3 regions of the Centipeda dianae genome follow, and region 3 is predicted to be linked to each of the others. Evidence: riboswitches for the same ligand, from Rfam matches in the RefSeq annotation. Region 3 holds a riboswitch; each other region holds the start of a gene.
What was found. A riboswitch is a leader RNA that binds a small molecule or an ion and turns the genes downstream of it on or off. The one in region 3 is predicted to bind cobalamin.

Region 1 (10,061 bases), 890 kb from region 3:
GCATTGCGCGTGCCCCCGAGCTCTCCGCACCGTACCCGTTCGAACTCATTGCCGCCTGTGACGAGGCGGGGGGGATTGGGCGAAACGGGCAGCTGCTCACGCACTGCGCTGAGGATATGGCACATTTCCGCCGCACGACGATGGGCGGGATTCTCGTCATGGGGCGGCGCACGATGGAGAGTCTGCCCGAGCGCCGCCCGCTCGCGGGGCGTGAGAACATCGTGCTCTCGCGGACGATGGAGCGCGGGGATGACTTTCCTATTGTGCATGACCTTGCGGAGCTGTGGGCTCTGCTCGGCGTGCTGACGCAGGATGCACCACGCCCCATCTTTGTCATCGGCGGTGCGGCGTGCTATCGTCTCCTTCTGCCCTATGTTCATCGCGCCTACATAACGCGGCTTTCAGGCACATATGCGGCGGATGTATTTCTGCCGCCGCTCGATGGCCTTGCTCGGACAGAGTTGCGGCGCGGAGAAGATTGTATTTTTGAAATTTACGAGAGAGTGCAGCATGGCAAAGGAAATTTTTAAGAACGACTGGCAGGAGCTCCTCGCGGACGAGATGGCACAGCCTTATTACCGCGAGCTGCGCACATTCCTCATCGAGGAGTATCGCACAAAACGCATCTATCCCGATATGTATTCGATCTTTAACGCATTGCACTACACGAGCTTTGCGGATACGAAGGTCGTCATTCTCGGACAGGATCCGTACCACGGCGACGGACAGGCGCACGGGCTCTCGTTCTCCGTGCAGGTCGGCATTGATCCGCCGCCGTCCCTGCTCAATATCTACAAGGAGATGCAGGACGATCTCGGCATCGTGCCGCCCGCACACGGCTGTCTGATCCCGTGGGCAAGGCAGGGCGTGCTCCTCCTCAATACGGTGCTGACCGTGCGTGCCCATGCGGCGGCATCCCATGCGGGGCACGGTTGGGAGCGGTTCACCGACCACATCATTCAGCTGCTCGGCGCACGTGAGCGTCCACTCGCCTTTATCCTCTGGGGAAGTCCCGCACGGAAGAAGCGCAGCCTTATCACGAATCCGCGCCATCTCATTGTCGAGTCGCCGCACCCGAGCCCGCTCTCGGCACATCGCGGCTTCTTCGGCAGCCGTCCTTTCTCGCGCGTCAATGATTTTCTCATCGCGGCGGGCGAGACTCCGATTGCGTGGCAGCTGCCGCCGGCAGAGGAGATAGAGGCGTGACTTTGAATATAACAGAAAGGTATTTATCATGAAAATTTCATTCCTGCGTAATATCTGTGCGCTTGGCCTAATTGCCTGTCTCGGCGGCTGCGGTGCGCCCGCTGTGAGTTCGGCGGAGATGCCGCATGAAATCGTGCAGAAGAACAGTCCGGTGGACGGTCAGAAGGAAATCTATCTCGCGGGCGGCTGTTTCTGGGGGACGGAGCTGTATATTGACCTCGTGTACGGTGTCGTCTCGGCGGAGAGCGGCTATGCAAACGGGGCGACATCACATCCCTCCTATCGCGAGGTGTGCAGCGGGAGCGGCCATGCGGAGACCGTTCATGTCGTCTATGATCCGCGCAAGGTCAGCCTTGATCAGATCCTTACGGTGTTTTACGACTCCATCGACCCGACGGCGGTGGATCGGCAGGGCAACGACATCGGTCGGCAGTACCGCTCGGGCATCTACTATGTGCCGCATACAGACGGCGGTGAGAGCGATGATGTGCGCGTGATCCAAGCATCCCTCGACGCCCTGCAAAAGCACATCGGCAAGCCCGTCGCGATTGAGGTGGAACCGATTGTGAACTTCTACCGTGCGGAGGAAGCGCATCAGGAATATCTTGTCAAGCACCCGAACGGCTACTGTCATATCTCACCCGCGCTCATTGCAAAGATGCGGGAAAAACGCGCCGCCGCAGAAAATGCTGCGAGAGCGGAGGAGGGGGCGGTGCAGCGCACCTATGAAAAGCCTTCGGATGCCGAACTCAAAGAACGGTTGACGGGGATTCAGTACGCCGTCACGCAGCAAAAGGCGACCGAACCCGCCTTCCGAAACGAATACGATCACGAATTCCGCGAAGGAATTTACTGTGACATCACGACGGGCGAGCCGCTCTTTATCTCTACAGACAAATACGATTCCGGCTGTGGCTGGCCCGCATTCTCGCGCCCGATTGACCGTGCGCTCATCGCCGAGCATGAGGATCGCTCCTATGGGATGGTGCGTACCGAGGTAACGGCGGCGGGCAGCGGCGCACATCTGGGGCACGTCTTTGATGATGGTCCTGCGGCAACGGGGGGACTGCGCTACTGCATCAACAGCGCCTCCCTGCGCTTTGTTCCGAAGGAGGATATGGAACGCGAAGGATACGGGGAGTATCTCTATCTGCTGGAGAAATAAATAGGGCAGGAGAGAAGTCTATTGAGATGATTCGCAAAATATCTTTTTGATATATTGACAAGCCCTTCATTCAATGTTATCTTTATCGAAGTATTGAAAAACTTTATAGCATTGGATCAGGTACGAATGTTTAATAGAGAATCCGGTAAGGAAACTATTTCCAATGAAGCCGGAGCGGTTCCGCCACTGTAACAGTGAGCAGCCTGCATAGAAATGCCGACGGTATTTCATGGAATGTCACTGAGGATAATCCTCGGGAAGGCGCAGGTGAGCGATGAACTGGAGTCAGGAGAACTGCCTGATTGACAATCGCCGTTTGACCTGCGAGTGATGGGGATGGGGATTCAGACCCTTCTATTGTGTACAAATTAAGCCCTCTTCTGCTTTTGCAGGAGGGGCTTTTTACTTGTTCTTATGCTAAAAATATGAACATGGTGACGGTGTAGGGAGGGGATGAAAACAAAAGGTGAAAGCGGTAGTACCATCTCTGCACCGTGTCCGATACCTATCGTTACAGTGCGGGGCAGAATGTGATCGAGTGTGTCTATGAACTGGCGCGTGCGGTCTATCCCGAGCGCTTTGCGGATGTGAAGTAAAGGAGACTGCGATGCCGCTGCGGATGTTGGTGCTGAGTCTCACGGGGAACTGTAACCTTGCGTGTCGCTACTGCTACGCATCCGCGCAGGATCCTCATATGATGACATGGGAGACGGCGCATCGTGCCATCGACCTTGCGGCGGCGGGCGGCACGCCCTTCATCCTTCAGTTCTCGGGCGGCGAGCCGCTGCTGGCATTTCCTCTGCTGCGTCGGATTGCGGACTATATCTGTACCAATCGGATACGGGCGCGGATGGATTTGCAGACCAATGGCACATTGCTGACCGAGGGGATGGCAGACTTTCTGCACCATGCGGACATCGGCATCGGTATCAGCCTCGACGGCAGACCCGATGTTCACGATGTGTACCGCTGCTACCCTGATGGGCGCGGCTCGTCGATGGATGTGATCACGGGAATCCAGTGCCTCGGTCGACGCGGCATCGCGGTCGGTCTGACGTGTGTTGTCACGGCGGAGAATGTCGGGAGGCTCTCAGGGCTCATCGAGATGGCATACTACCTCGGTAATGTGCGGCGTATCGGCTTTGACCTCCTGCGCACACAGGGGCGCGGCACCGCTGTTCGCCCTGCACGCGAGGAGGAGATGGCACAGGCGATGGCGGAGGTTTTTGTGCGGAACGAACACCTTGGACGGCTGCACGGATACCGCATCGTGATTGCACAGGAGGAGCAGGGGAGGGGGCTTGCCGAACGCTCGGACAGCGGATTTTCCCACTGTTACGCGATGAACGGGGCAGGAGCGCACATTGACGCTGCGGGGCGCATCTATGCGTGCTCCTCCTTTGTCGGCGATGCGCGCTTTCTGCTCGGCGATGTGGAGCACGGCATCGACGTTCGGCGGCAGGAGGAACTGGCGCATGAGATGCAGGGTGCCATGGCGTTTTGTCGGGCGTGTGCGGATTTTTCGGCCTGCGGCGGCGCGTGCTATGCACGCAGGGCGGGGCAGGAGTATTCTGCCGCATCCGATGCTGAGTGTGCGTTGAAACGTGCGGCGATAAAGGCAGCAGGTGTATAGGAAGCACGGACAAAATCTGCACCAATCTGGTGGAACATCGGTGTAGATTATCGCAACCGCGACTTTGATTCCTCTCTGCTTGCACGCGGGATGGTAGGGCTTGAAGGGCCGTCCGATGCGATTGGCAAATTCCTTCCTACGGATAACTACTGGGTCGTCGATCTCGCGATGAACTATCGGGTCGCCGATGCAACGAAGGTTTATCTCAAGGTGAACAATCTGTTTAACCAATTCTATGCTGAGAAGTCCAACGCACGTGCTTCATGGTGGGGCGCAGCCGAACAGTGGTGGACGGCACCCGGACGCAACTTCATGATCGGTGTCGAGCAGAGTTTCTAACCGAGGATAGGATTGAGGAAGCACTGGTTGGACGTGGTATGCGCACTGTCAGTCAGTGCTTTTTTCCAGAAAGGAAATCGGAATGAAAAAGAGGGTGACATACCCCTTTGCTGCTATCGTTGGACAGGAGGAGATGAAGACGGCGCTTCTCCTCAGTATTGTGATGCCGTCACTCGGAGGTGTGCTCATCAAGGGGGAGAAGGGGACGGCGAAATCCACCGCCGTCCGCGCCGCCGCCGCACTCCTGCCGGATTTGGACGCAGTGCGCGGCTGTGCTTGTCACTGTGATCCTGCGTCTCCCGAACTCTACTGCGATGCCTGTCGCAGCAAGCAGCAGGAGAACGCTTTGCTTCCCACGGAGAAGATCCCCATGCGCGTGGTGGAGCTGCCCGTCAGCGCGACGGAGGATCGCGTCGTCGGGACACTTGACATGGAGATGGCGATTCACTGTGGGCGCAAGGAGTTTGAACCCGGTATCCTTGCAGCGGCGAACCGCAACATCCTCTATGTGGATGAGATCAATCTGCTGGAGGATCATATCGTTGATATTCTGCTCGACTCTGCGGCGATGGGGGTAAATACGGTCGAGCGCGAGGGGATCTCTTATGCGCATCCGGCGTGTTTTGTTCTCGTCGGGACGATGAATCCGGAGGAGGGGGACATCCGTCCGCAGCTTCTCGATCGCTTCGCGCTCTCTGTGACCGTTGTGGGTGAACGTGAGGAAAAGATGCGCGTCGAGGTCATCCGTCGGCGGATTGCCTACGAGCGCGACTCCGAAGCCTTTGCGGAACTGTATGCGGCAGAGCAGGAGCACCTGCGCACGCAGATTCTTGAGGCACGTGCACGTGTTCCCCATGTGACGGTGCCGGATGCCGTTCTTGACTACGCGGCGCAGATCTCGCTGACCCTCGGGGTTGACGGGCATCGTGCCGACATTACGCTCATCAAAGCGGGGATTGCGCACGCGGCACTTGCCGGGCGAAATACTGTCACGGCGGAGGATTTGCAGCGCGTGAGCCGGCTTGTTCTCGCGCACCGTATGCGCCGTCGTCCCTTTGAGGAGGGGCCGGTTGACTGGAGCGCGGTGGATGCGCTCTTGGGAGAAAGCGCATAAATAGCTTTTCGGAGGAAAGAAATTGAATGCTCCGCGTTATCCGCTGACTGCCATTGTCGGACAGGAGCAGGTACGACGTGCGCTTGCGATTGCACTGGTGAACCCGCGTGCGGGTGCGCTTCTGATCTCCGGTACGCGCGGTACGGCAAAGTCCCTTCTTGTCCGTGCGGCTGCGCCTTTTACGGTGACGGGACGCGTGGTTGAGCTGCCGCTTGGCGCATCGGAGGACATGGTCTTTGGCACCATCGATATGGAGGCGGCACTCCAAAAAGGGGAGCGGCAGCTGCGGTACGGGCTGCTGCATCGTGCGCACGATACCATCCTCTATATGGACGAGGTCAATCTCCTGCGGGAGGATATTCTGATCGCTGTGCTGAAATGCGCGGGAGACGGTTTCTTTCGTCTTGAGCGGGACGGGCTGTCGTTCAACGAGGAGGTTTCCTATACACCTGTCGGTACGATGGATCCCGCCGAGGGAACGCTTCGTTCCGCGCTGTTGGATGCCTTTGGTCTGTTTGTGTCGATGGAGGATATGACCGATCGCGTGCAGCGCAGGGAGATCGTTACGCGTGTGCTCGCCTACGAGCGCAATCCTGCGGCATTTCGTACGGCATACGAGGCGCAGGAAACCGCATTCGCTGCGACAATTCGCCGTGCGCGTGTGCTGCTGCCGGATGTAGAAGCACCGTCAGCCATTTTCCACTTTGCAGCTGCCTGTGCTGCGCGTGCGCACTGTGTCGGCAACCGTGCGGAGATCTATCTCATCGAGGCGGCGCGTGCGCTTGCAGCACTTGCGGGCAGATCGTTCGTTATGCCCGCAGACGTGGAGGAGGCGGCGGCGTTCGTCCTCGTGCATCGGATGAGCCGACCGCAGGAACAGCAGCCGCTGCCGCCTCCGAGTGACGGGAATGTGCCGGAGCGGGAGAGGGATGCTCTTACCGGTGAGATGCAGAACCCCTCTCCCACGCAGGACGATGGAGACGCACAACCTCCTCAGGAGCACACGCAGGAAAACGAACCACAGGACGGAGCAGATGATCCGCCTCCATCGGAGGCGGAGGAGCCGTGTGCGAAGGACGAGGATCGCGTTGCCGCGCCGCTCGAAAATATTATGGCACGGCTCTCGCTTCTCTCCATGACGATGCGTGCGCAGGGCGGAAAGAGCGGCAGGCGTGACATTGTTCAGACGCATACGGCGGATGGCCGCTGTATGCGCACGGGATTGCCGCAGGCGGGTGTTCGCCCCGATCTCGCACTCTCTGCCACGCTGCGTGCAGCCGCACCCCATCAGCGTATGCGTCAGGGCAGTCAGGCGGTTGTGATCCGTCCCGAGGATGTGCGCGTTTGGGTGCGTGCGAAGCGATCGGCGGCGCACATTCTGTTCCTCGTCGATGCGAGCGGGTCGATGGGTGCACGCGAACGTATGCGGATGGTGAAGGGGGTTATCCTTGCCCTCCTGCGGGAGGCATACCAAAAGCGTGACTGTGTTGGCCTGATTGCCTTTCGGCGGGATCGTGCGGAAACGCTGCTGCCGATGACGCGCAGCGTGGAGCTGGCGGAAAAGCTCTTGCGCGATCTGCCGACGGGCGGGCGGACACCGCTTGCCGAGGGGCTCGCCCATGCACATCGGACACTGCGTGAACTGGAGCGCAAGGGCAGCGAGAAGACGGTGCTTGTCCTCGTCACAGACGGACGCACAAATACCAAAGAGGGAGACGTTGGGATGCAGCATGCACTCCATGCGGCGGAGGAGATCGCGGAAACTGCGGCATTTCCCCTTGTCCTCGATACGGAGCGTTCTGTTCCGCGCGTCGGTATTGCGCCCGAACTTGCGCGTCGGATGGCGGCGCAGTATTATACATTGGAACGGCTCTCGGCGGAGGGCGTGCTTGAGATTGTCCGTGCATCCCGCAGGATGCAGAATCGGGAGTATGGAAGCAGATGAAGATTACAGTCTATACGAATATCTTGCGCGTCCGTGTGCTTGCGCACCGTTGCGCTGCATCCATGGAGGAGCCCGAGGTATGCGTATGTTCCGTCAGCGCCATGGACAGCTGGGAGGAAATGCGTGTGGCGGCGGATCTCCATCTCTTTCTCTGGATGGGGACGGGACTGGACAATGTTTTTTTGCAGAAGGCATCGCGCAGCTTGCAGAAGCATCGGAGTCCCCATCTGATCGTTGTGGACAACGCCGATCATGACAAGGTGACGTACGGCTTTTCGGAGAAACAGATTCAGACGGCATGGGCGTATTTTCGCTACGACGGCGAGGAGAATATGCGCAATCTCTTTCTCTGGCTTGGCAGGGAGTTTGGTGGGCTTGCCTGCACAGCAGCGCCGCCGCGTCCGCTTGCGTGGAACGGTGTCTATCATCCGAGATGGCAGGGAAAACCCGAAGATATTGCGGGCTATCTCGCTGCTCATTACGAGGATGGCCGTCCGACGGTCGGCGTAATCTTCTATCGCTCGGAGTGGATTACGGGCGATTTCACCTATCATGCGGCGCTCATCCATGCGATTGAGCGGGAGGGGATGAACGCCATCGCCGTGTTTTCCAACTCCTACCGCGACGAGCGCGTAGCCTCACCGACGCTGATGGATGCGATTCGCACATATTTTTGCAGGGACGGACAGCCCTTTGTCGATGTCATCATTAGCACGATGAAGTTCTCCATCAAGGCGGGCGGCACGCGTATCAAGGATCTCTATGCGCTCGGTGTGCCGGTTCTGGAGGCATATACGGTGCTCGCGTCAAAGGAGGAGTGGGAGCAGTCGCCGGCGGGGCTTGACCCGATGGAGGTCTCGATGAGCGTCGCCATGCCGGAGTTCGACGGTGTGATCCATGCCGTTCCGATCGCGGCAAAGGTGCGTGATGAGCGTGGCGAGGTCAGCTATGCGGCACTGGATGAGCGCATGGAGCGGATTGCACGTAAGGCGCGGAAATGGGCGGCATTGCGGCATAAGCCGAACGCAGAGAAGAAAATTGCGATCGTGTTCCACAACTACCCGCCGTCGAACGCAAATATCGGCAGTGCGGCGGGACTGGACTCGCCCGAGAGCGTGCTCCGACTGCTGAAGGCAATGCGTGCGGCGGGCTATGTCGTGGATGAGATTCCCGAGAGCAGCAAGGCATTTATGACGCTGTTGACGGATCATGCGACAAATGATCGACGTTTCATGAGTGCGGAGCAGGCAGCGGCGGCAGACGGACATCTGACGGCGGAGCAGTACGGCGCTTTTTTCACGGAGCTGCCTGAGCAGGTGCGCACGCAGCTCGCGCGAGACTGGGGCGATGCGCCCGGCGATGTGTTCAACTACGACGGGAAACTGCTCATCCCGGGGACGCTCAACGGGAATCTGTTCATCACGGTGCAGCCGCCGCGCGGCTTCGGTGAGGATCCCGGCAAACTCCTGCACGCGCCGGATGTAGCCCCCACGCATCACTACATCGGCTACTATCATTGGCTGCGCGATGCATGGAAGGCGGATGCGGTCATCCACATTGGGACGCACGGCTCGCTCGAATGGCTGCCGGGAAAGGGCACGGCTCTATCAAGCACCTGCTATCCGGATGTATCTCTGGGCGATCTTCCGGACATCTATCCCTACTGGATCACGATTGTTGGGGAGGGGATTCAGGCAAAGCGGCGTGGTGCGGCGTGCCTCATCAGTCATCTCTCGCCGCCGATGGAACTGGCGGGGGCGTTTGAGGAGATGGAGGAACTGGAACAGGCTCTTGATGAATACGTCCATTTTCGCGCAGCGCAGCCGGAGAATATCGAGGCGGCGCAGATACTTGTCCGCGAGAAGGCTGCCGCCTGTCATTTCGAGGGGGAAATTGTCGAAGGTGAAGATTTCGATGACTATGCTGATGCCCTGCACAACTATGTGACCGACCTCAAGAATATGCAGATTCGTACGGGGCTGCACATCCTCGGCCGTGCCCCCGAGGGCGATGGGATGGTTGATTTCCTGTGTGCGCTCATGCGCATGGAGCACGGCGGGGAAAAATCGCTCCTTCGTCTGATCGCGGCGCAGTTCGGCTATGACTATGAGGAGCTGCTCACGCACAGCGAGCGCATGACGGCGGACGGCATGACCTATGGGCGGAAACTGGATGCGGTCGAGGCGGAGATGCGTGCGCTCATCTCCTTCCTCGCAGCGCATGACTATGCACTGGAGGCGGTCGAGCGGGCGATGATGCTCCCTGTTATTGCCGCATCCTCTGCCGAGGAGCGCATAGCATTTCTTCATGCCCTGCACGAGATTGTGGAGGATATGGTGCCGCGCCTGCGCCGCACGGCGGGGGAGATTACGGAGACGCTGCGTGCTCTTATGGGGCGTTACATCGAGCCAAGCCCTGCGGGTGCGCCGACAACGAACGGCGTTGATGTACTGCCGACGGGGCGCAATTTCTATGGTCTTGACCCGCGTTGTCTGCCGACGCCCGCCGCGTGGGAATATGGAAAACAACTGGGGGACGCGCTCATCCAGCAGTACATCAGCGACGAGGGGCGCTACCCCGAGGCGGTCGGCATCGTCTTCTGGGCAGGATCGAATATGCGCAGTCACGGGCAGTGCATTGCCGAGCTTTTCTATCTCAT
Region 2 (10,061 bases), 510 kb from region 3:
GCGTGTTACGTGCGATGCGTGCAGAGAAGTCCGTCGGGAGCGCGATCGCCTCGTCGAGTGCGTTCGTGTGGAGGGACTGCGTGTGGCCGAGCGCCGCGCCCATCGCCTCCATCGCCGTGCGGGCGATGTTGTTAAACGGATCCTGCGCCGTCAGCGACCAACCCGAGGTCTGACTGTGCGTACGGAGCGCCATCGACTTGTCGTTCTTCGCGCCGAAGGATTTGACAATCTTCGCCCACAGGACACGCGCCGCACGCATCTTTGCAATCTCCATGAAGTAGTTCTTGCCGATTGCCCAGAAGAACGAGAGACGCTTTGCAAAGTCGTCGACGGCGAGCCCCGCCTTGATGCCCGTACGGATGTACTCAAGACCGTCCGCGAGCGTGTAGCCCAGCTCGATGTCCGCAGGTGCGCCCGCCTCCTGCATATGGTAGCCGGAGATGGAGATGCTGTTGAACTTCGGCATATACTTCGTCGTGTACTCGAAGATGTCGCCGATGATGCGCATGGACATCTCCGGCGGGTAGATGTACGTGTTACGAACCATGAACTCCTTCAGGATGTCGTTCTGGATCGTCCCCGCCATGATCTTCTTGTCAACGCCCTGCTCCTCGCCCGATACGATGAAGAAGGCGAGGATCGGCAGAACGGCGCCGTTCATCGTCATGGAGACGGACATCTGATCGAGCGGGATGCCCGAAAACAGGATGTTCATGTCCAGCATGGAGCAGACGGAAACGCCCGCCTTGCCCACGTCGCCGACGACGCGCGGGTTGTCTGCATCATAGCCGCGATGGGTCGGGAGGTCGAACGCGATGGAAAGACCTTTCTGCCCTGCGGCGAGGTTGCGACGATAGAATGCGTTCGACTCCTCTGCCGTCGAGAAGCCTGCGTACTGGCGCACCGTCCACGGACGGAACACGTACATCGTGGAGTACGGGCCTCTGAGGCACGGCGGGATGCCGCTCGCAAAGTCGAGGTGGTTCATGTGCGCGTATACATCGTGATCATAGAACGGTTTCACGGGCACACGCTCCATCGTCTTGTGCGTGAGCGCCTCAAACGTCCGCCCCGTCGCCCCCTCGAAGAGGGCGCGCCACTCCTTGGAGTCTGCGGACGGGCTTTCGCCGAGGCTCATCCCCGTGAAATCCGGGTTCGTAAAGCCTGCCATTACGCAATCATCCCTTTCTTTTTCTGAAGGCTCTCAAGCACCTCATAGCAGTTCGCACGGACGGAGATGTATTCGTCAATGCCCGCTTCCTTGTACGTTTCAAGCAGATCTTTCGGCGCAGCGCCCGCGAGGAACACGCGCGCATTCGGCAGTACCTCGTGGAGCTTCGGCGCGAGTGCGGGGACGATCTCGGGGTAGGTCGCATCCGTGGAGCAGATGACGACCGCATCCGCACCGCTCGCACGTGCCGCATCCGCCGCCTCCTCGACGGTCTTGAACCCGTCGTTCGTCAGCACCTCGAACGCACCGACCTGCAAAAAGCCCGTGGTAAAGTCCGCGCGCGCCTTGTGCTGCGGGATCGGACCCATGTTCGCGAGGAAGATCTTCACGTTGTCGTTCTTCTCCGCCTTGTAGTCCTCCGTGCGCCTTCGGAGCGTTTCGAACCGCTCGCTCCAACGGTGCGGCGCAATCGCAGCGATCTGCTCCGCGCCCTTCCCTTCCGTGACCGCCGCCATGAGCTCTGCAATCGTCGCTCCCGCAAGCGCCGCCTCGATGCCATGGTCAAGGGTGCCGTCCGCCTTGAATGCCGCAAGCGCCTCATCGCGATGCACCGTGTCGATGTCCGAGAGATACGCCTCGATGTCTTTCGTGCGCTGTTCCTTGAGCGCCGCCGTGTCCTCAGGACGCGGGTCGAGCAGGGTCTCCGTCATGTTCGGGTACATATTGTTGCCGACAATGCGATCCTTGCGCAGATCCGCACTCTTAAAGCGGCTCTCAAGCACCTTGGCGATGCCCTCCTGCACGAAGCCGCTGCGCAGTGCCGCGACGATGCCGCCCTGCTTCTCGATCTCTTGGAACTGCGCCCAGATTTTTTCCTTCATCTGGCGCGTCAGCGTCTCGACCGCCCACGAGCCGCCCGCGGGGTCGATGGGCTGGAGGAGGCCGAACTCCTCTTGGAGCATGATCTGGATGTTGCGTGCGATGCGGCGCGAGAACTCGTCCCCCTTGCGGATCGGCTCGTCGAACGGCGCACTCTCGAACGAGTCGATACCGCCCACGACGCCCGAGAAGATCTCCGTCGTATTGCGGAGCATATTGACATACGGATCGTAGATGGTCTTGAAGAAGAGCGCGGGGCGTGCGTGGATGTGCATCTTCTGCGATTCGGCGCTGCCGCCGAACGCCTTTACAATCTGCGCCCAGATCGGACGCACAGCGCGGAGCTTTGCGATCTGCAGGAAGAAGTTCGCGCCCATGGAGAAGCCGAACGCGATCTGCGCCGCCGCCTCGTCAATCGTCAGCCCGCGCTCGCACAGTGCGCGCAGATACGCCGCCGCCGTCGCCAGACACGCAGCGACCTCCTGCACATCGTTTGCGCCGCCGCTGCTGTAGACATCGCTGCGGACGAACACCGTCCTGACGCGCGGCGCATGTGCCGTCGCCCAACGTGCCGCCGCCGCGAGGCTGTCATAGTGGGCATCGAGGGAGGCGGGGAGCTTCCCGTCCGTCACGAATGCGCCGATGGGATCCGCGCCGATGATGCCATGCAGCTTCCCCACATCCTCGCCCGCCGCGCGACGCGCCGCCGCAACGAGGGAGAGCAGGGGGACGGCATTCGCGCCCGCATAGATATAGAGCGGGAATTTCGCAAGATCAAGTCCCGCGAGCATGGTGTGCATATCCTCGACCGTCGTGACACTCGTACCGAGGTCGCCGACCTTCTCCGCCTGACGCGCGTCAATCCCCGCACGTGAAGCGGAGTCAAGTACGATGTGGTAGATCGTCGAGCCCTTGTCGTTCTCGTGGCGCAGGAGCTCATTGTTCTCCGACGGCAGCGTCTCATCGCACGCCTGCGCGATGCCCCACGGCCGCCCGATGTAGCCTGCCGCGTCCACGCCGCGCAGGTAGTCTCCCATGCCGGGCATCACACTCTTCGGCAGGATCTCCTCCGTGTGTTTCCGCGTATACATCGGGTCGAAGGTGATGCCCTCGTAGGTCTTTGTGAACATCTTCTTCTCAAACGGTGCGCCCTTGAGGAGTGCCTCGCACGCGGCTTTCCACTCCTCGTCTGTGGGCGGCGTGAATTCATCGAGCGGAACGTCGGGGAAATCCTCAATGTCCGCCGATTTCTTCAGAAGTTTCTGAAGTTCCTCGTCACTCGACCGTTCTTTTTCTTCCGGCATAGTACGTCCTCCTTTAATTTATTGCGGGAAGGCTCTGTCCGTTCAATGGATGAACAGACTAAGAAAAAAGCAATTCTGGCATATTGCGCGGAATTGCATTCCTTGAAAAAAAATCGCCCTGAGCTTCCACCCTCAGAGCGTAGCTTCCATATAGGAAGCAAAACGAGAACTGAAAAGATGAGCAATGTTTCCCCAAGGAGCGCATACTCCTTCATCCCGGGGAAATCTCTGGGTATGGGATTCTTTTCACATACACACAGATCTCCTCAGGATCGTTCCACGCACCACCGGAATGTATGCAAAGAAAAAGCCCATTCCACGGTGTGCAGAACGGGCTTTTTCGGTATCGTTACTCAGTTCCCCATTTGGTTCGGTCTATGATGCCAAACTCTCTCTTGAGGCGAACGAATCCGCAAAATCTCCATCCCCATCACTCGCAGGTCAATCGGTGATTGTCAATCAAGCAGGTCTCCTGGCTCCAGTTCATCGCTCATCCACACCTTCCCGGAGATTTCCCCCCAGTGACTGCTGACGCAAGGTCAGCGCGTGGACTCGCTCCCTGTTACAGTGGCGTGACCGCTCCGGCTTATGAAGTCCATAACTCCCATACCGGATTCCCTATGAAGCAATCGAGGCTCTGTCAAACAAAACCTCTGCACTTGATCCAATACATATTTAGTTTTTATGGTACGATAGAATAGTACCACTAAAGACTTCCTTTGTCAACAAAAAAAGAATCACTGCGTGAATTATCTCACAGTGATTCCTTTTATGCATAAATTCAATTAGTCGATGACATAGACCTCGACGCTGCGACGGCCGAACTCAATCGCCTCGCCGTAGCCGGGGATGTAGAGGCGCGAGCCGAGCGGAATGATGTCGGGATCGACCGCGACGACGCCGCGGCGGGCGACCATGCCCGTCGCCGTGACACCGCTGCCGCCGCCGTCCCCCGGAAGGTACGCCGATGCGTACATCGTGTATGCCGCACGGTAGCGCGGAATGCCGCGGCTCACGCGATCCGCCTCGCGCTCACGCGCACGGCGCTGTTCGGCTGCCTGCTCGTTCTCCGTCAGTTCGATCACAAGATCCGCCGTGACGGGGGTATCCATGGACGGTGTTACGTCCACCTCATGCGGGTTATAGCCGTACTCCGCTATGACATCGCCGACGGTGCGCCCGCTCGTCATAACCTGCTGCGTGTCATCCCAGAACGAGATGCTCACGGGAACGGCACGGCGCACAGAAATCTCGGTATGGCGTTCCCCCTCGTTGTGAAACACCTCGTAGGTGTCCTTCGCACCGAGCTGTACGCCAAGCTTCTCAAAAATATCATCGGGTCTCGTCTGCACCGTCATGTCGGTGATGGTCTTGCCGTCCACGTGCACGCTCACGCGCTGCATATTCTTCGGCAATCCGTTCATCGTGAATCCGCTGGAAAAAAGCATCATCCCCGCCAACGTAGCGCAGAACAAGGTGTTTTTCTTTGTCTGAATCAGCTGTCCCAGTTTCTTCCACTGCATAGAACTCCCCCTTTGCTGATGGCATTTTCCCACTTTACGCTGAATTTTTCATGAAAAATGGGATTCAGAATATTTTCAGCCCGTGTTTTCACACCTTTCCCGCCACTGAGAAGGATATTCGTCCCACACAAAAGCCCTGCACGCAGAGAATTTCTCCACGCACAGGGCGATGATATACGATAGAACAAGAAAATCGTTGGAATGCTGTTTCAAAGAGCTAGGGAAGCACCGATAAATTCAGCCGTGCCATCTTGGCGTATCTTTTTCGCCCTCTCATTGTCGACAAATCCTCCACATAGCCCTTGCTATGAGTCCGGTTTGTCTCCTTGACAGGGCAAAAAATCTGCACCAATCTGACAGACTTCATTTTATCAGCGATTCCCTAGGTACATCGGGCTTGCGCCGTGCGTCATCCCACACCCAGCTTCGGATACAGCCGCCGCGCGTTCTCCGTTGTGTACGTCGCGACCTCCTCCACACTCTCTTCGCGCAGCTCTGCGATCTTTGCCGCAACAAAGGCGACATAGGCGGGCTCGTTGCGCTTGCCGCGCCTCGGTACGGGCGCGAGGTAGGGGCTGTCCGTTTCGATGAGCAAACGCTCACGCGGCGCTTCGCGCACGATGTCGGGCAGCTTTGCCGCATTCTTGAACGTAAGGGGTCCGTCGATGCCGATATAGTACCCCATCTTCCACAGCGCACGCGCCATCTCAAGACTGCCCGAGTAGCAGTGGAGCACGCCCGTAACCCCCTGCCCCTCCGTCCTCAGTATCGCAAGTGTATCGCCGTGCGCCTCGCGGTCGTGGATGCAGACGGGCAGTCCCGCCGCACGTGCAATGTCCAGCTGCGTGACGAACATCTCCCGTTGCACGGCACGCACCTGCGGATCTTTCTCCCAGTAGTAGTCGAGCCCGATCTCACCGATCGCGACCACCTTCGGATGATTCGCCCACGCAAGAAGTTGTGCGCGCTCCGCATCCGTCAGCACGCACGCGCTCTCGGGATGCACGCCAACGGCGGCATAGAGTGCGGGATACTGCTCCGCATCCGCAACGACCTGTGCCGATGCCGCCATCGTGTCCCCCATGCTGATAATCTGCGCGACCCCCGCCTCGGCGGCGCGTGCAATCACCTCCACGCGATCCTCGTCGAATTTCTCATCGCAGAGGTGGGCGTGGGTGTCGATGAATACCGCGCTCATACTTCGATGCGCGGAAAAAGCTGCTCCGCTGTGCCGACCGTATGCCCGTCCTCCGTGCCGCCCCACACGGCATCGGAGAGCTGCACGCTGTCAAAGTCCGACGCAAAGCCCAGCTGCTCGTGGATGCGACGTGCGGTCACGGGCAGGAACGGCGAGATCAGGATGCTCGTCACGCGCAGCGATTCGATGAGATGATAGAGCACGGCGTCAAGCGCCGCCGCCCGCGCTTCGTCCTTTGCGAGCGTCCACGGCGCTGTTTCATCAATGTATTTATTGGTGCGCGAGATCAGTGCCCACGCCGTCTTAATCGCAGCAGACAGCTCCATCTGCTCCATCTGCGCCGTATAGGTCTTGACGGTCTCCTGTGCCATTTCCTCAAGCGCCGCATCGAAGTCCGTGCGCCCCGCGCCCTTCCGGACAACGCCCTTCCGATATTTCTTTGCCATCGAAAGGGTTCTGTGCAGCAGATTGCCGAGATCGTTCGCCAGATCGGCGTTGATGCGCCCGATGAGCGTGTCGCGGGAGATGTTGCCGTCCTGCCCGAGCGTGATCTCGCGCAGCAGGAAGTAGCGCACGGCATCCGCACCGAACTCCTCGATGAGTGCAATCGGATCGACCACGTTGCCGACGGACTTCGACATCTTTGCGCCGTCCACGATGAGCCAACCGTGCCCGTAGACCTTTTTCGGAAGATCCAGCCCGAGTGCCATCAGCATACAGCCCCAGATGATCGTGTGAAAACGCACGATCTCCTTGCCGACAAGGTGTACGTCCGCCGGCCAGTAGTGGTTGAATTTCGCCTTGTCGTCCATGTAGCCGATCGGCGTAAGGTAGTTCGTGAGCGCGTCGAACCAGACGTAGACGACGTGCTTCGGGTCGAACGGCACGGGGATGCCCCAGTCGAACGAGGTGCGCGAGACGCACAGATCCTCAAGCCCCTGCTCGATGAACGCAATCATCTCGTTGCGGCGCGAGGCGGGCTGAATAAAGTCGGGGTGCTCCTTGATGTAGGCAAGCAGACGATCCGCATACTTGCTCATGCGGAAGAAGTACGCCTCCTCCGCAACCTCCTGCACGGGGCGATGGCAGTCGGGGCAGCAGCCGTTTTCATCGAGCTGCAGCTTCGTCCAGTAGCTCTCACACGGCGTACAGTACAGCCCCTTGTACGCGCCCTTGTAGATGTCGCCCTGATCGTAGATTTTTTGGAAAATATGCTGTACGAGTTCGTGATGACGCTCCTCCGACGTGCGGATGAAGTCGTCGTAGGAGATGCCGAGCAGCCGCCACAGCTCCTGAAAGCCCGCAACAATGCGGTCAACGTACTGAAGGGGCGTCACGCCCTCCTTCTCCGCCGCCTGCTGAATCTTCTGCCCATGCTCATCCGAGCCGGTCAGAAAGAACACATCGTAGCCCGCAAGCCGCTTGAACCGCGCGATCGTGTCCGCGACCGTCGTGCAGTATGCGTGTCCGATGTGCAGCTTCGCGCTCGGGTAGTAGATGGGTGTCGTGATGTAAAATGGTGTCTTTTCGCTCATAAATCATGCCTCGTTTCGATTTGATGTATTATTTGATGTATTATATAGTAGCACACGCGCGGCGCGCTTTCAATATCGCACCTGAACCCCTATCCATAACAGCTACAAGTCCTCTCCGGACACGAGCCGCACATTCTCCCGTGCCGCAGCCTCCCGCAAACGCTCGGTAAAGCCGTAGAAGGAAAAGATCATATAGTGATAGTTCCCGGGATATTTCTTTTGCGGAAATTTGTCCTGCAACTGTCGAAGTACGTCAAGATCGGCGGGTGCACGACGAAATTTACATTCCGCGAGTAAAAAGTTCTGCTCCGTGCGATCTGCGGCAACAATGTCGATCTCCTCCGACACGGTACGCCTTTTCCCATCTGCGGTGTGCGTGACCTTCTCCCACCATCGACCGATCTTGACAAAGTGAAATGGCAGCGTCCCCGCCTGATTGCACGCACGCAGATGCTCCACACAGATCTTCTCAAAGGCACGCGCGACATACGAATGCAGCTGCGGCGCAATGAGATGCTGCCACACACCGCGCACATCGCCCGCCTCAAGCTCCGAGTGGCTGCCGTAGAGGAACGCGTACCAAAATCGGAAATACGCATCCGTCAGCTGATACAGTCCCCGCCCGCTGCCCGTGCGTTCCTTCACAGTGGAGAGCACAGAAAACTCGCGCTCGATGATGCCAATCTCCATGAGGTTCTTCAGATAAACGCTGATCTTCGTTTTCTCGATCTGCGTCTTGCTGTGGATGAGTGCCAATGTGTTGTTGCCGAGTGCCACCGCCTCAATGATGGCATTGTAGACACTCGTTTCGCGCAGCTCCTGTCGAAGCAGAAACTCCACCTCGCTGTAGAGCACGCAGCCCTTTTGCAGGATGTTCTTGCAGATATTTTCTTCGAGAGTTTTCTCGGGTTGAAACTGAATCAAATAGTAGGGAATACCGCCGAGAATCGCATAGACTGCGACCTGATCCTCCACACTGTACTGCGGAAAAAACTCCCGTACGCTGACAAAGGGCAGCGGCAGCAGCTTGTAGATGCCCGTCGCCCGCCCATACAGCGGATTCCGCTCGGCAAGCAGCTCGTTCTCGATAAAGCTCATCGCACTGCCGCAGAGAATGAGCATGACGTTTGCACGCGAGAGCTCATGATCCCAAAGATTTTGCAGGATGGACGGCAGTTCGGGATGGCTTGCGCACATATAGGGGAACTCGTCGATGATGAGAAGTTTCTTCCCCTCGGATGGAACCTCCTGTATGCTCCTGAGTGCCGTCTCCCAATCCGAAAACGAGGTCAGAAACCGCGCCGCAGGGAGACCTGTCTGCAAGATGCGCTTTGAAAAGCGGGCAAGCTGCTCCTGATCGGTACACTCCGTACAGGCGTAGAACACAGCAGCCTTATCCCGCGCGAACTGCTGCAGAAGCTCCGTTTTTCCAATGCGCCGCCGTCCATAAAGGACGATAAGTTCAGCGCGCGGAGAGTCGTAGCACTCTTGTAGAAATTCAAGTTCGCAGGTGCGCCCAATAAACACAGCATCACCATCTTTCTAATCGTGATTATAATAATCGTGATTAGAAAATTATACAACAACAGCGAAAAAATCGCAAGGCTCACGCGTCCCCGGGGCTACGTCAAATGTTGCGGACATGCGTGCTCCACGCAAACACTTAGTTGCGCAAGCGTTCGTGTGCTTGTACGCTCAAATACCGCCGGACTTCTTAAACGCGCTACGCTTGAACGAAAGAAGTCCAGCGGGGCGTACCGCCCCCTTTTCCCGCTTGCTCCACTATGGTTTGCTTAGGAGCATCGCTGTTCGCATTCTGCCGTAACACTTATCAGAGAACCACGTCCCCCGCCAAGAGTGCCTGATACACATCCCGCCGCGCGATGCCGAGTTCCTGGGCGGTGCGGCGCATGGCTTCCTTCTTGTCCAAACCTTTGGCGATGTGTGCCGCATAACGCTCCGTGAGAGACATCTCCTCCGCCGCATCCGCAGCAGGAGCATTCTCGTCCGCGCCCGCAACGATGAGGACGAACTCGCCGCGCGGTTCGTGCTCCCGATAGTGCGCGAGGAGTTCGCCGAGGGTCGTGCGGCGAAACTCCTCGAACTTCTTCGTCAGTTCCCGCGCGGCACACGCACGCCGCTGTGCGCCGAGCCCCGCCGCGAGCGCGGCAAGCGTCTCACGCAGACGGTGCGGTGCCTCGTAGAAGATGAGTGTCTCGGGGTAAGCGGCGATGCGGGCGAGCAGTTCGCGCCGCTTCTTCTCCTTGCGCGGGAGGAATCCGACGAAGGTAAAGCCATCGAGCGGCAGTCCCGCGCAGATGAGTGCGGAGAGTGCAGCGTTCGCGCCCGGCAGAGGGGTGACGGGGATGCCCGCTGCGATGGCTCGCCGTGCGAGGTCGCCGCCGGGATCGGCAATGCCCGGCAGCCCCGCGTCGCTGACGCAGACGATGT
Region 3 (10,061 bases):
CACGATGAGGGTACGATCCTCCACGCCGCTCGGCAGCTTGGCGTAGTACTCGACCGGTCTCAGCGTGTCCGGATCGCGGTAGAGCCCGATGTGTCCCACACGCGCGGCGGGAACAAGCGTCAGGATGCCGTCGAGCATCCCGAGACCCGCGCGGAGAATCGGAACGATGCCGAGCTTCTTGCCCGCGAGCATCTTCGCATGACAGGCTGCGACAGGTGTTTCGATCTCCACATCGCGCAGCGGGAAATCACGCGTGATTTCGTACGCCATGAGCATTGCAATCTCCGAGAGCAGCTCACGAAACTCCTTCGTCCCCGTCTCCTTTTGGCGCATAATTGTCAGCTTGTGCTGAATGAGCGGATGATCGACGAGATGGAGACTCGGGACATCGGACGGATGAAATGTATCAGCCATGGGAGAGGCTTCCTTTCTTTCGGTAATGATTATTCGTACAGAGGATACTTCTCACAGAGCGCGGCGACGCGGCGACGCGCCTCCTCCTGACGTGCCGTGTCGGCCGGCGCATCGAGGACGTGCGCGATAATCCGCGCGACCTCACGCATATCCTCCTCGTTAAATCCGCGCGTTGTGAGCGCGGGAGAGCCGAGACGGATACCGCTCGTGATGAACGGGCTGCGTGGCTCGAACGGGATCGTATTGCGGTTCGCCGTGATGTTCACCTCGTCGAGGAGGTTCTGCGCCTCCTTGCCCGTGATGTCCTTATTGGTTAAATCGACGAGCATGACGTGCGTATCCGTACCGCCCGACACGATGCGGCAGCCGTGCTGCATCAGTTCATCTGCGAGTGCCGCCGCATTCCTTACCACCTGTGCGCCGTACTCCTTGAACGAGGGCGCGAGTGCCTCACCGAACGCGACCGCCTTTGCCGCAATGACGTGCATCAAAGGGCCGCCCTGGATGCCGGGAAATACCGCCTTGTTGATCTTTTTCCCCAGCTCCTCGTCGCGTCCGAGGATGAGGCCGCCGCGCGGACCGCGCAGGGTCTTGTGCGTCGTCGAAGTCACAACATCGGCATAGGGGATGGGGCTCGGGTGCTGCCCTGCGGCAACCAGTCCCGCAATGTGCGCCATATCCACCATAAAGTACGCGCCGACCGCCGCTGCAATTGCACGGATACGCGCGAAGTCGATCGTACGCGCATATGCGGATGCACCGGCAATAATCATCTTCGGCTTGTGTTCCTTGGCAAGCATCTCAAGTGCATCATAGTCAATGCGCTCCGTCTCGCGATCCACACCGTAGGGAATGACCTTGTAGTACGTGCCCGAGATATTGACAGGGCTGCCGTGCGTCAGATGTCCGCCGTCCGTCAGATTCATCCCGAGAATCGTGTCGCCCGGCTGCAGGAGTGCAAAGAACACCGCCATGTTCGCCTGTGCGCCCGAGTGCGGCTGCACATTCGCCCAATTTGCTCCAAACAGCTCCTTCGCACGGTCAATGGCAAGCTGTTCCACGACATCAACGTACTCACAGCCGCCGTAGTACCGCTTGCCGGGATAGCCCTCCGCATACTTGTTCGTGAGGACACTGCCCTGTGCCTCCATAACGGCACGGCTTACGATGTTCTCCGAGGCGATGAGTTCCAGCTTCGTACGCTGGCGGTTCAGCTCCTGCCCGATTGCCGCATACACCTGCGGATCGGTTTTTCCCAATGCATCCATAATGCTCATAGAACGCTCCTTACCCTTCTTTCCGATTCTGCAGTGCCATGATCTTTTCGACGCGGCGTGCATGACGACCGCCCTCGAACGCCGTACGCATCCATGCACGCACAATTTCCCCCGCAGGACCAAACCCCGTCACACGTCCGCCGAGGGCAAGCACATTCGCATCATTGTGCTTGCGTGACTGGATTGCCGAATAGACATCCGTACAGAGCGCGGCACGAATGCCGTCAATCTTGTTTGCCGCGATAGCGATACCGATGCCCGTCCCGCAGAGCACGATGCCGCGATCCGCCTTTCCGGAAACGACATCGGCACAGACCTTCTCCGCAATGTCCGGATAGTCGACAGCCTCCTTGCCGAACGTACCGACATCCTTCACCTTCACATCGCTGAACTCATGCAGAACCATCTTGACCTCATCTTTGAGTTCCACCGCTCCATGGTCGCTTCCAATCGTAATATTCATGGTGAACGTCCCCCTTTTCGCATTGATACCATCTTCATTCTAGCATAAAAAAATCGAAAATAACAGACTGTCAGCGTTGAAAACGCGCACGGACAACAAGCGACAAAAAGAAAATTACGGCTGCCGATGCCACGATTGCCGCTCCTGCGGCAATGCCGAGATAATACGCCGAAAAAAGCCCAATCATCCCTGAAAATAGTGCGATCATCACCGCAAAAAGATGATACTCCTTGACGCTCCGTGCAAGATTGCGTGCGGCAGCTCCCGGCAGGACGAGCAGCGCGTTGATGATGAGAATGCCGACCCACTGGATGCTCACAGCTACCACCACGGCAAGCAGTGCGGCAAACATGGATTCAACGGCAATGACAGAGACACCGCGGCTGCGTGCGAGCGACGGATTGACCGAAAGCAGGAGCAGCCGATTAAAGAGGAGCACCCACCCGAGGAGGACGAGCGTATCCACCGCCAGCAAGCCGCCGAGATCGACCGGTGTAATGCTCAGAATATCGCCGATGAGGAGCGGCGAGAACTTTGAGAATCCTCCGCCGTGGCTCATAATCATAAGCCCGACGGCGATTGCCGTCGAGGAGAAAACCCCGATCACCGTATCCGCCGAGGCCGCCGTACGGTGCTTGATCCATGTGATGAGCAGGGCGAACAGAACGGAGAAGATGATGAGTGAGGTAAGCGGCGCAAACGCGCCAACAAGCGCCCCGATGGCAATGCCCGTGAACGCCCCATGTCCGAGCGAGTCCGAGAAGAACGCCATACGGCTTGAAACGACCATCGTCGAGAGCAGTCCAAAAAGAGGTGTCATCAGAAGGATGGCAAGAAGCGCATTCTTCATGAATGTGTACTCCATCCACGCAAACGGCAGAAGCGTGTCAAGCACGTTGTAGATCAGTTCCATGCCTCTCCCCCGTCTGCTTCCGCCCGCGCTTTGAGATGGCGCAGATCCGGCAAAATGCCAAAGAGATGCTCCATCTGTGGGTCGGCAAAGACCTCATGCGGGGTTCCCGCCGCCGCAATTCCATGATTCATCAGTACGACCTTATCCGCATGACGCGCCACCATACCGAGATCATGGGAGATGAGGAGAATGGCAAGATCCTCCTGTGCACGCAGCTGTCCGACAATCTCATAAAAACGTGCAAGCCCGCTTTGATCGACACCTGAAACCGGCTCGTCGAGAAGCAGGAGGTTCGGCATGGGGTCGAGCGCGAGCGCGAGCAGGACGCGCTGCAGCTCCCCGCCCGAGAGTGCACCGAGACGGCGGTCGATCAGATGCTCCGCACGCACGCGGGCTAGGTTTTCCACGATACGGGCGCGCAAACCGCGTACGGGAAAGAGCCAAACGGGGCGCGCGGACAGGCACGCCATAAAGAGATCCTGCACCGTGGTCGGCGCACTCACATCCAGCCGCAGATACTGCGGCACACAGCCGATGACAGGACGCATACGCCGATCATCCGCATCAACGAAGCGCAGATGCCCCGTATGGGGAATCTCGCCGAGGATCGCACGCAGCAGCGTACTCTTTCCCGCACCGTTCGGGCCGATAATCGCCGTCATCTCCCCGCAGTGAAAATGGAGGTTTACATGCGAAAAGACCTCGAACGTCCCAAACGAGACACCGAAGTCCTCGATTTTGGTACAGCAGAAATGCGCACAGCCCTCCGCCGCCCCTCTATGATGAAAAATATGCCTGAGCATGGTGATCCTTTACTTGGTTTCGCCAAATTGATTGTAACGATGAAATGTCGTGAGGAATGCCCCTAAACGAACCCTAGTGAAGCAAGTGAGTAAAGTGTGCGGTACGCCCCGACGGATTTCTTTCGTTCAAGCGAAGCGCGTTTAAGAAGTCCGTCGGTATTTAAGCGTACAAGCACACGATCACTTGCGTAACGAGGTGTTCGTGTGGGGCTTCCTCACCAAACGATAATGCCTTCAGGACTTTATACGACTATAGTCGTCTAGTTCAATCCGTCAGCCGTCGGAACTTCCACGTCCCGACGGCGATGCCGAGCACGGCATAGCTCACGACGACCACGAGCGAGAGCGCGGAGAAGTCCCCCGTCAGCCCGAGACTGCGCAGAAGATGACTTGTATGCGTCAGCGGCAGCGCCTCCACGAACCAGCGCACCACATCCGGCAGTGCCGCCGTCGAAAAGAACGTCCCACAGAGGAACGACATCGGCAGCAGCACATAGAGGTTGACTTGACTCATCTCCTCATAGGATGGGGTATACATCGCCGCAAGAAATCCGATCTCCGCAAAGATCATGCAGTTCAGCGTAAGCACGAGGAGAAAGAGCGGCGTGATCGTAAAATGTGCGCCAAAAAGACGGCTCAGCACAACGATGATCGCCGAAGAGATCAGCCCGCGCAGAACAGATCCCGCCACCTTTCCGATGACGAACGCATCGGGGCGGATCGGAGCGATCAGATACTCCTCAAGACTTCTGTGGTAGACACGCTCCGCATGAACAGAGATAATGCTGTTAAAGCTGATGTTCATGGAGTTCATCGCCAGCAGCCCCGGCACGAGAAAGTCCAGATACGATCCGGTGCCAACGTCAATGCTGCGCCCGAGCCCCCAGCCGAATGCGATGAGGAACATCAGCGGCGAGACCATGCGGCTCAGCACATATTTGATCAGACGGCGCCGCAGCACAACCCAGTCGCGCCAGAACACCGTCCATATATCGCCGAGCATCACAGCCCCTCCTTTCGCCCCGTCAGCTCGATGAACACATCTTCGAGATTCGTCGGACGCAGCAGAACGCGCTGCATCTGCTCCTCAAGTGTACGCGCATGAGTGCGTGCCTCCTCGCGCGTGCGAAAAAAGCGATAGGTGCGTCCATCCGCCCCATCCCACTCCACCGCATACGCGCCGAGATTCTCGCAGAATGCACGCGGCGTCCGCACGTCGATGAGTGTCCCCCTGTTGATGATGGACACGCGATCGCAGAGTGCCTCCGCCTCCTCGATATAGTGCGTTGTGAGGAGGACAGTCACGCCGTTCTTTGCGATCTCGCGCACAAGATCCCAGATATGCCGTCGGATCTGCGGGTCGAGTGCCACTGTCGGTTCATCGAGGAAGAGCACCTGCGGGCGATGAATCAAGGCACGCGCGATCAGCAGCCGCCGCTTCATCCCGCCCGAGAGACGGCGCACATTATCGTTGCGTACCTCCGTCAGCTCCATCTCTGCGAGCAGTTTCCCAATCCGTGCCGTACGCTCCGCACGGCCGATATGGAAAAGACGCGCGTGCAATTCCAAATTGTCCCATACCGTGAGTTCCTGATCGAAATTGACCTGCTGCGGCACAACACCGATGCGTTCCTTGATGACGCACGGATCGCCGCTGATGTCCTGTCCGCCGATACGGATTTTTCCGCTCGTCGGATGTGTCTGCATGGTGAGCATACGGATGATCGTCGTCTTGCCCGCACCGTTTGGGCCCAAGAGGCCGAACACCTCGCCGCGCCGAACGGAAAGCGAAATCCCCGCAACCGCCGTTTTCCACGTTTTTTCCTGCGCTGCATTCGTGTGCGGAAATTTTTTGACGAGATTCTCCATTTCGATCATCATGAGTTCCATGGTCTTCAATCCGCCCGAAACTGGATCCCCGCCACGAGGCGTGCCTTCTCCATCACCGCCATCACCGTGCGCGTGGTTTGCAGCCCCTCCTCCACGCTTCGATAGTCCTTTCGTGCAAAAATATCCCGCATCGTCTCGAACTCGTGCACCATACGGTGCTCATGACGGTTCAGCGCATACGTCTCCGGCGCTCTGCCGCGCAGTCCGATGGTGAAGGAAGCGAGCTCGTTCGGTGTCCCCTCGGCGCGAATCCAGCCCGCCTCCCCCTGGATCAGGAAGAACGACGGACTGGAGCTGTCCTTTGCCGCCGCCGCCGTTGCAACAAAACCGTCATAGCGCAGAGCCAGGATGCCCGAGGTATCAATCCCGTTAAAGCCGATATTTGCACCGTAGTTCGCAGACTTCGGCCGCCCGAACAGGGCGACAATGAGCGAGAGATTATAGACATTCAGATCGTAGAGCGCCCCGCCCGAGAGGGCAGGGTCAAACGCAGGGGCAACATCGCGTGCAAGATAGCGTTCGTAACGGCTGGAGTACTGCGAGAAATTCGCCTGTACCATGCGGATGAGCCCAAGGCGCGGAAGTGCCTCCAAGATGCCGAAATAATTCGGCAAAAAGAGTGGAGTCATCGCCTCAAACAGATAGCAGTCTGCCGCGCGCGCACGCGCAATCAGCTCCTCTGTCTCCGCAAGCGTTGAAGCAAACGGCTTCTCCACAATGACATGCCAACCCGCCGCAATTGCCTGCCGTGCATAGTCGAAATGTACGCTGTTGACAATGCCGAGATAGACAAAGTCCGCCTCGTGCGCCGCGAGCATCGCACCGTAGTCCGTCGCCACCTGCGGTACATCGAACTCCCGCGCCAGTTCCTGCGCCTTTGCACGGCTCTGCGGGCGCGCACAGATGGCGACGACCTCAACATCCTCTACCTGACGCAGGGCAGTAAGAGCTTCCCGCGCAATCATTCCCGTACCGACAACCGCTATCTTCATCTCTCTGTTCTCCTTGTCATGCGGGACTTCCGTACCCCACACTATAAACACTGCTCCCTATTATAGCAGGGTATGCGTACAAAGAAAAGGGTCTGCCGCAGAAGTGAAACACTTCCGCAGCAAACCCTTCACCGCACAAAGTACGGATACGAACCGCTCTTACTTCATCATCTTGATATGATCTGCGTCCGCACCCTTATTTCCCTGCAGCGCATCCCATGCGTCGTCGGCACGCTCCACATACATATCGCGGATCATCTTGTTCTCACCAATCCCGTGGAGATAGGCATCCACCTTGTAGCCCTCGCTCTCGAGAACACTCTTGTGCGAGTCCGCATCTTTTCCTGCCATGTCGTTGTGCGCATGATCGCCCGCAACCATCATGATCGGCATGAGCGTCACATTCTTAACCTTATTCGCCTTGAGCTTCGGAATGACATCCTCGAGGCTCGGCCACCCCTCGACCGTATAGACATAGACGTTCTTATACCCAAGTGCGTCCAGCTTCGCCTGAATGACGGCATAGTATGCGTTGGAGACGTGCGGCGTGCCGTGCGCCATCAGGAGCAGCGCCTCATCCTTCCCCATCTTCGGGAACTGGCTGGAGACCGCCTGGAGGAATTCGATCACATCATCCGGCTGCTCCTCCTGCCCCTGCCAGTACATGAGCGACGTGCCACAGGTCATCGTCTTGAACTGCTCCTTGTACTCATGGAACACGGCCTTGACGTAGGAGTACTCCATGCCCGGGATGACATCGAGAGAGACGAGCGCCACACGCGAGTAGCCGTCCGCCTTGAGCTGTGTGAGCGCCTCCTCGGGCGTTGGGTACTTCTTGCCCTCGTTCTTTGCAATGCGGTCAATAATGATGTGAGATGTAAACGCCGTCACAACCTTCACGCCCGGATGCGCCGCCTTGATTGCATCCACCGTTGCCTCGATCGTCTTCTCACGCGTCTCCTTGAACGTCGTGCCAAAGCTCGTCACAACGATGGCATCCTTATTCGTGTAGTTCGCCATCTGCGGGTTCTCATACTTCAGAACACCGATTTCCGATGCCTCCATGAGTGCGGGTGTCACCGTCTTGACCTCGGGATTGAGCTCATACGACGCCTCCGCCGGGCTGTAGGAAAAGCCAAGGACCGCCGAGCAGGCAAGCGACGCAACCAGCATTTTCTTCCAATTCTTCATCCGAATTCCTCCCAAAAAATATAAAGAAAGGCTTTCCTGCAGGAGCAAGAAAGCCTCGTGAATCATCTTCACGAATCCCCTTCCTGTCGCTCGCAGGTCTGTGCCTTCGGCACACGGTGGATTGTCAGACAGGCAGTTCTCCTGGCTCGGTTCATCGCTCCCCTGCGCCTTCCCAAGAGGACATCCTCCCAGTGGCATCCTTGCAGGTTCGCTCCCCTCACAGTGGCGGGACCGCGCCGGCTCGTCCGGCTTCTCTATTAAGCACGCGCTACTGCGCTGCACCTGTCTCCCATTCATTTATAAAACTATACATAGAATACATCGTTATACACAGATTGTCAATCGTTTCACACCTTTATTTCGCAGCCCGTTCGATATGTATTCTGTTGCAGAAAAAAGGAGCCCCTATTCCTCCGGCGTACGCACCGTACGATTGATTGTGGTAAGTCCACGATAGACCGTACCGATGTCGAGATCGTCGCCGCGCGACTCCATGTATTTTTCGAGCTTTCGCTTGACGCGTTGGAGCGCGTTGTCGATGGATTTCACCTGCCGGTGCAGATCGACAGCGATCTCCTGATACGATTTGCCGTCAAGGTAACTCATGAGCACGCGCCACTCAAGGTCGCTCAGAATCTCCTCCATCTTCTGTTCAATGTCGATGAACTCCTCATGACTGATGACCAGCTCCTCGGGGTCGCTGATGCGTGCGCCCGACAGCACGTCGAGCAGGGTGCGGTCAGAGTCCTCATCATAGATGGGCTTGTTGAGGGAAACGTAAGAGTTCAGCGGGATGTGTTTCTGCCGCGTCGCCGTCTTGATCGCCGTGATGATCTGGCGTGTCACGCAGAGCTCGGCGAAGGCACGGAACGACGAGAGTTTGTCCTCGCGATAGTCACGGATCGCCTTGAAGAAGCCGATCATGCCCTCCTGCACAATGTCCTCGCGGTCTGCGCCGATGAGAAAGTAGGAGCGTGCTTTGGAGCGCACGAAATTACGGTACTTGTTGATAAGGTAGTCGAGTGCCTCGTCGCCGTCGCAGGAGCGGATGTGCGCGAGCAGCTCCTCGTCGGAACAGCCGTCATAGATGCTGTTCTCTGCAGCCGCCTCCTCCGCCTCACCTGTTTCCGCATCCAGTTCGACGGACTCAAGATCATCCGATTCTGCCTGCTCCTCATCCAACACAGACGTTTGCTTCTCGCCGTAAAAAATCATACGATTGCTCCTACAAATGTCCTATGATCCTTTAATATTATACCCCTGTTGCAAAAGCTTCGTCAAGATCCCCCGCGTTCAAAGGCGCTCACGAATGACGACTTTCTCCTCCGCATCGTTGTCATGAAGCAGAACGGACACATCCTCAAGTGCGGCGGTCGGAACATTCTTGCCGACGAAGTCCGCGCGAATGGGCAGTTCCCGATGCCCACGGTCGATGAGCACGGCGAGTTGGATCATGCGCGGACGACCGATGTCGAGAAGTGCGTTCATCGCTGCGCGGATCGTGCGCCCCGTATAGAGCACATCGTCCACAAGCACGACCGTCTTGCCCGTGATGTCCAAGGGCATCTCCGTCGGATGGACGATGGGCTGATAGGACAGTTCGTTGAGATCATCGCGGTAGAGCGTGATGTCAAGCACACCGCATGGCAGCTGCCGCTGCTCAATGCGTGCAATTTCCGCACCGATGCGCGCAGCAATCGTCACACCGCGCGTGCGTATGCCAACGAGCACAAGATTCTCCGTCCCCTTGTTCTTCTCCACAATCTCGTGTGAAATGCGCATGAGTGCACGCCGTATCCCGTCCCCATCCATGAGAACCGCCTTTTCCCGAAACTCTGTCATACCGTCATCTCCTTATGAACTTGTGCGCAATGTGCACAGAATCTCCTCCATATCCGCCGGAAGCGGTGCGGCAAACACCATTTCTTCCCCCGTGCGCGGATGTGCGAGACGGAGCGTCAGCGAGTGCAGCGCCTGTCCCGTGATCGCAAAGGGATTCTTCTTCGCCGTATACTTCGGGTCGCCGACGAGCGGATGTCCGATGCTCGTCATGTGTACACGGATCTGATGTGTGCGTCCCGTCTCCAGACGGCAAACAACATAGGTATAGTCACCGAA

Region 1: it holds a riboswitch for cobalamin, as region 3 does, so the genes downstream of both, QU667_RS03235 (ABC transporter substrate-binding protein) here and QU667_RS07740 (sirohydrochlorin cobaltochelatase) in region 3, are expected to answer to the same signal.
Region 2: it holds a riboswitch for cobalamin, as region 3 does, so the genes downstream of both, QU667_RS10130 (methylmalonyl-CoA mutase family protein) here and QU667_RS07740 (sirohydrochlorin cobaltochelatase) in region 3, are expected to answer to the same signal.

What each region holds. Positions count from the first base shown of each region.
Region 1 is NZ_CP128650.1:670,945-681,005, forward strand. It holds gene folK (2-amino-4-hydroxy-6-hydroxymethyldihydropteridine diphosphokinase) at 1-530, shown strand, start outside; gene QU667_RS03225 (uracil-DNA glycosylase) at 511-1,206, shown strand; gene msrB (peptide-methionine (R)-S-oxide reductase MsrB) at 1,235-2,371, shown strand; cobalamin riboswitch at 2,473-2,687, shown strand; partial or broken gene QU667_RS03235 (ABC transporter substrate-binding protein) at 2,854-2,967, shown strand; gene QU667_RS03240 (radical SAM/SPASM domain-containing protein) at 2,979-4,004, shown strand; partial or broken gene QU667_RS03245 (TonB-dependent receptor plug domain-containing protein) at 4,035-4,343, shown strand; gene QU667_RS03250 (magnesium chelatase ATPase subunit I) at 4,426-5,457, shown strand; gene QU667_RS03255 (VWA domain-containing protein) at 5,480-7,402, shown strand; gene cobN (cobaltochelatase subunit CobN) at 7,399-10,061, shown strand, end outside.
Region 2 is NZ_CP128650.1:2,074,590-2,084,650, forward strand. It holds gene scpA (methylmalonyl-CoA mutase) at 1-1,171, opposite strand, end outside; gene QU667_RS10130 (methylmalonyl-CoA mutase family protein) at 1,171-3,354, opposite strand; cobalamin riboswitch at 3,800-4,032, opposite strand; gene QU667_RS10135 (ubiquitin-like domain-containing protein) at 4,140-4,877, opposite strand; gene QU667_RS10140 (secretion protein HlyD) at 5,095-5,244, opposite strand; gene QU667_RS10145 (TatD family hydrolase) at 5,287-6,075, opposite strand; gene metG (methionine--tRNA ligase) at 6,072-7,610, opposite strand; gene QU667_RS10155 (ATP-binding protein) at 7,713-9,137, opposite strand; gene rsmI (16S rRNA (cytidine(1402)-2'-O)-methyltransferase) at 9,442-10,061, opposite strand, start outside.
Region 3 is NZ_CP128650.1:1,562,024-1,572,084, forward strand. It holds gene upp (uracil phosphoribosyltransferase) at 1-414, opposite strand, end outside; gene glyA (serine hydroxymethyltransferase) at 444-1,691, opposite strand; gene rpiB (ribose 5-phosphate isomerase B) at 1,702-2,154, opposite strand; gene QU667_RS07715 (metal ABC transporter permease) at 2,225-3,067, opposite strand; gene QU667_RS07720 (metal ABC transporter ATP-binding protein) at 3,058-3,870, opposite strand; gene QU667_RS07725 (ABC transporter permease) at 4,136-4,873, opposite strand; gene QU667_RS07730 (ABC transporter ATP-binding protein) at 4,873-5,760, opposite strand; gene QU667_RS07735 (Gfo/Idh/MocA family protein) at 5,766-6,752, opposite strand; gene QU667_RS07740 (sirohydrochlorin cobaltochelatase) at 6,912-7,943, opposite strand; cobalamin riboswitch at 8,058-8,244, opposite strand; gene sigH (RNA polymerase sporulation sigma factor SigH) at 8,349-9,158, opposite strand; gene pyrR (bifunctional pyr operon transcriptional regulator/uracil phosphoribosyltransferase PyrR) at 9,237-9,785, opposite strand; gene QU667_RS07755 (RluA family pseudouridine synthase) at 9,798-10,061, opposite strand, start outside.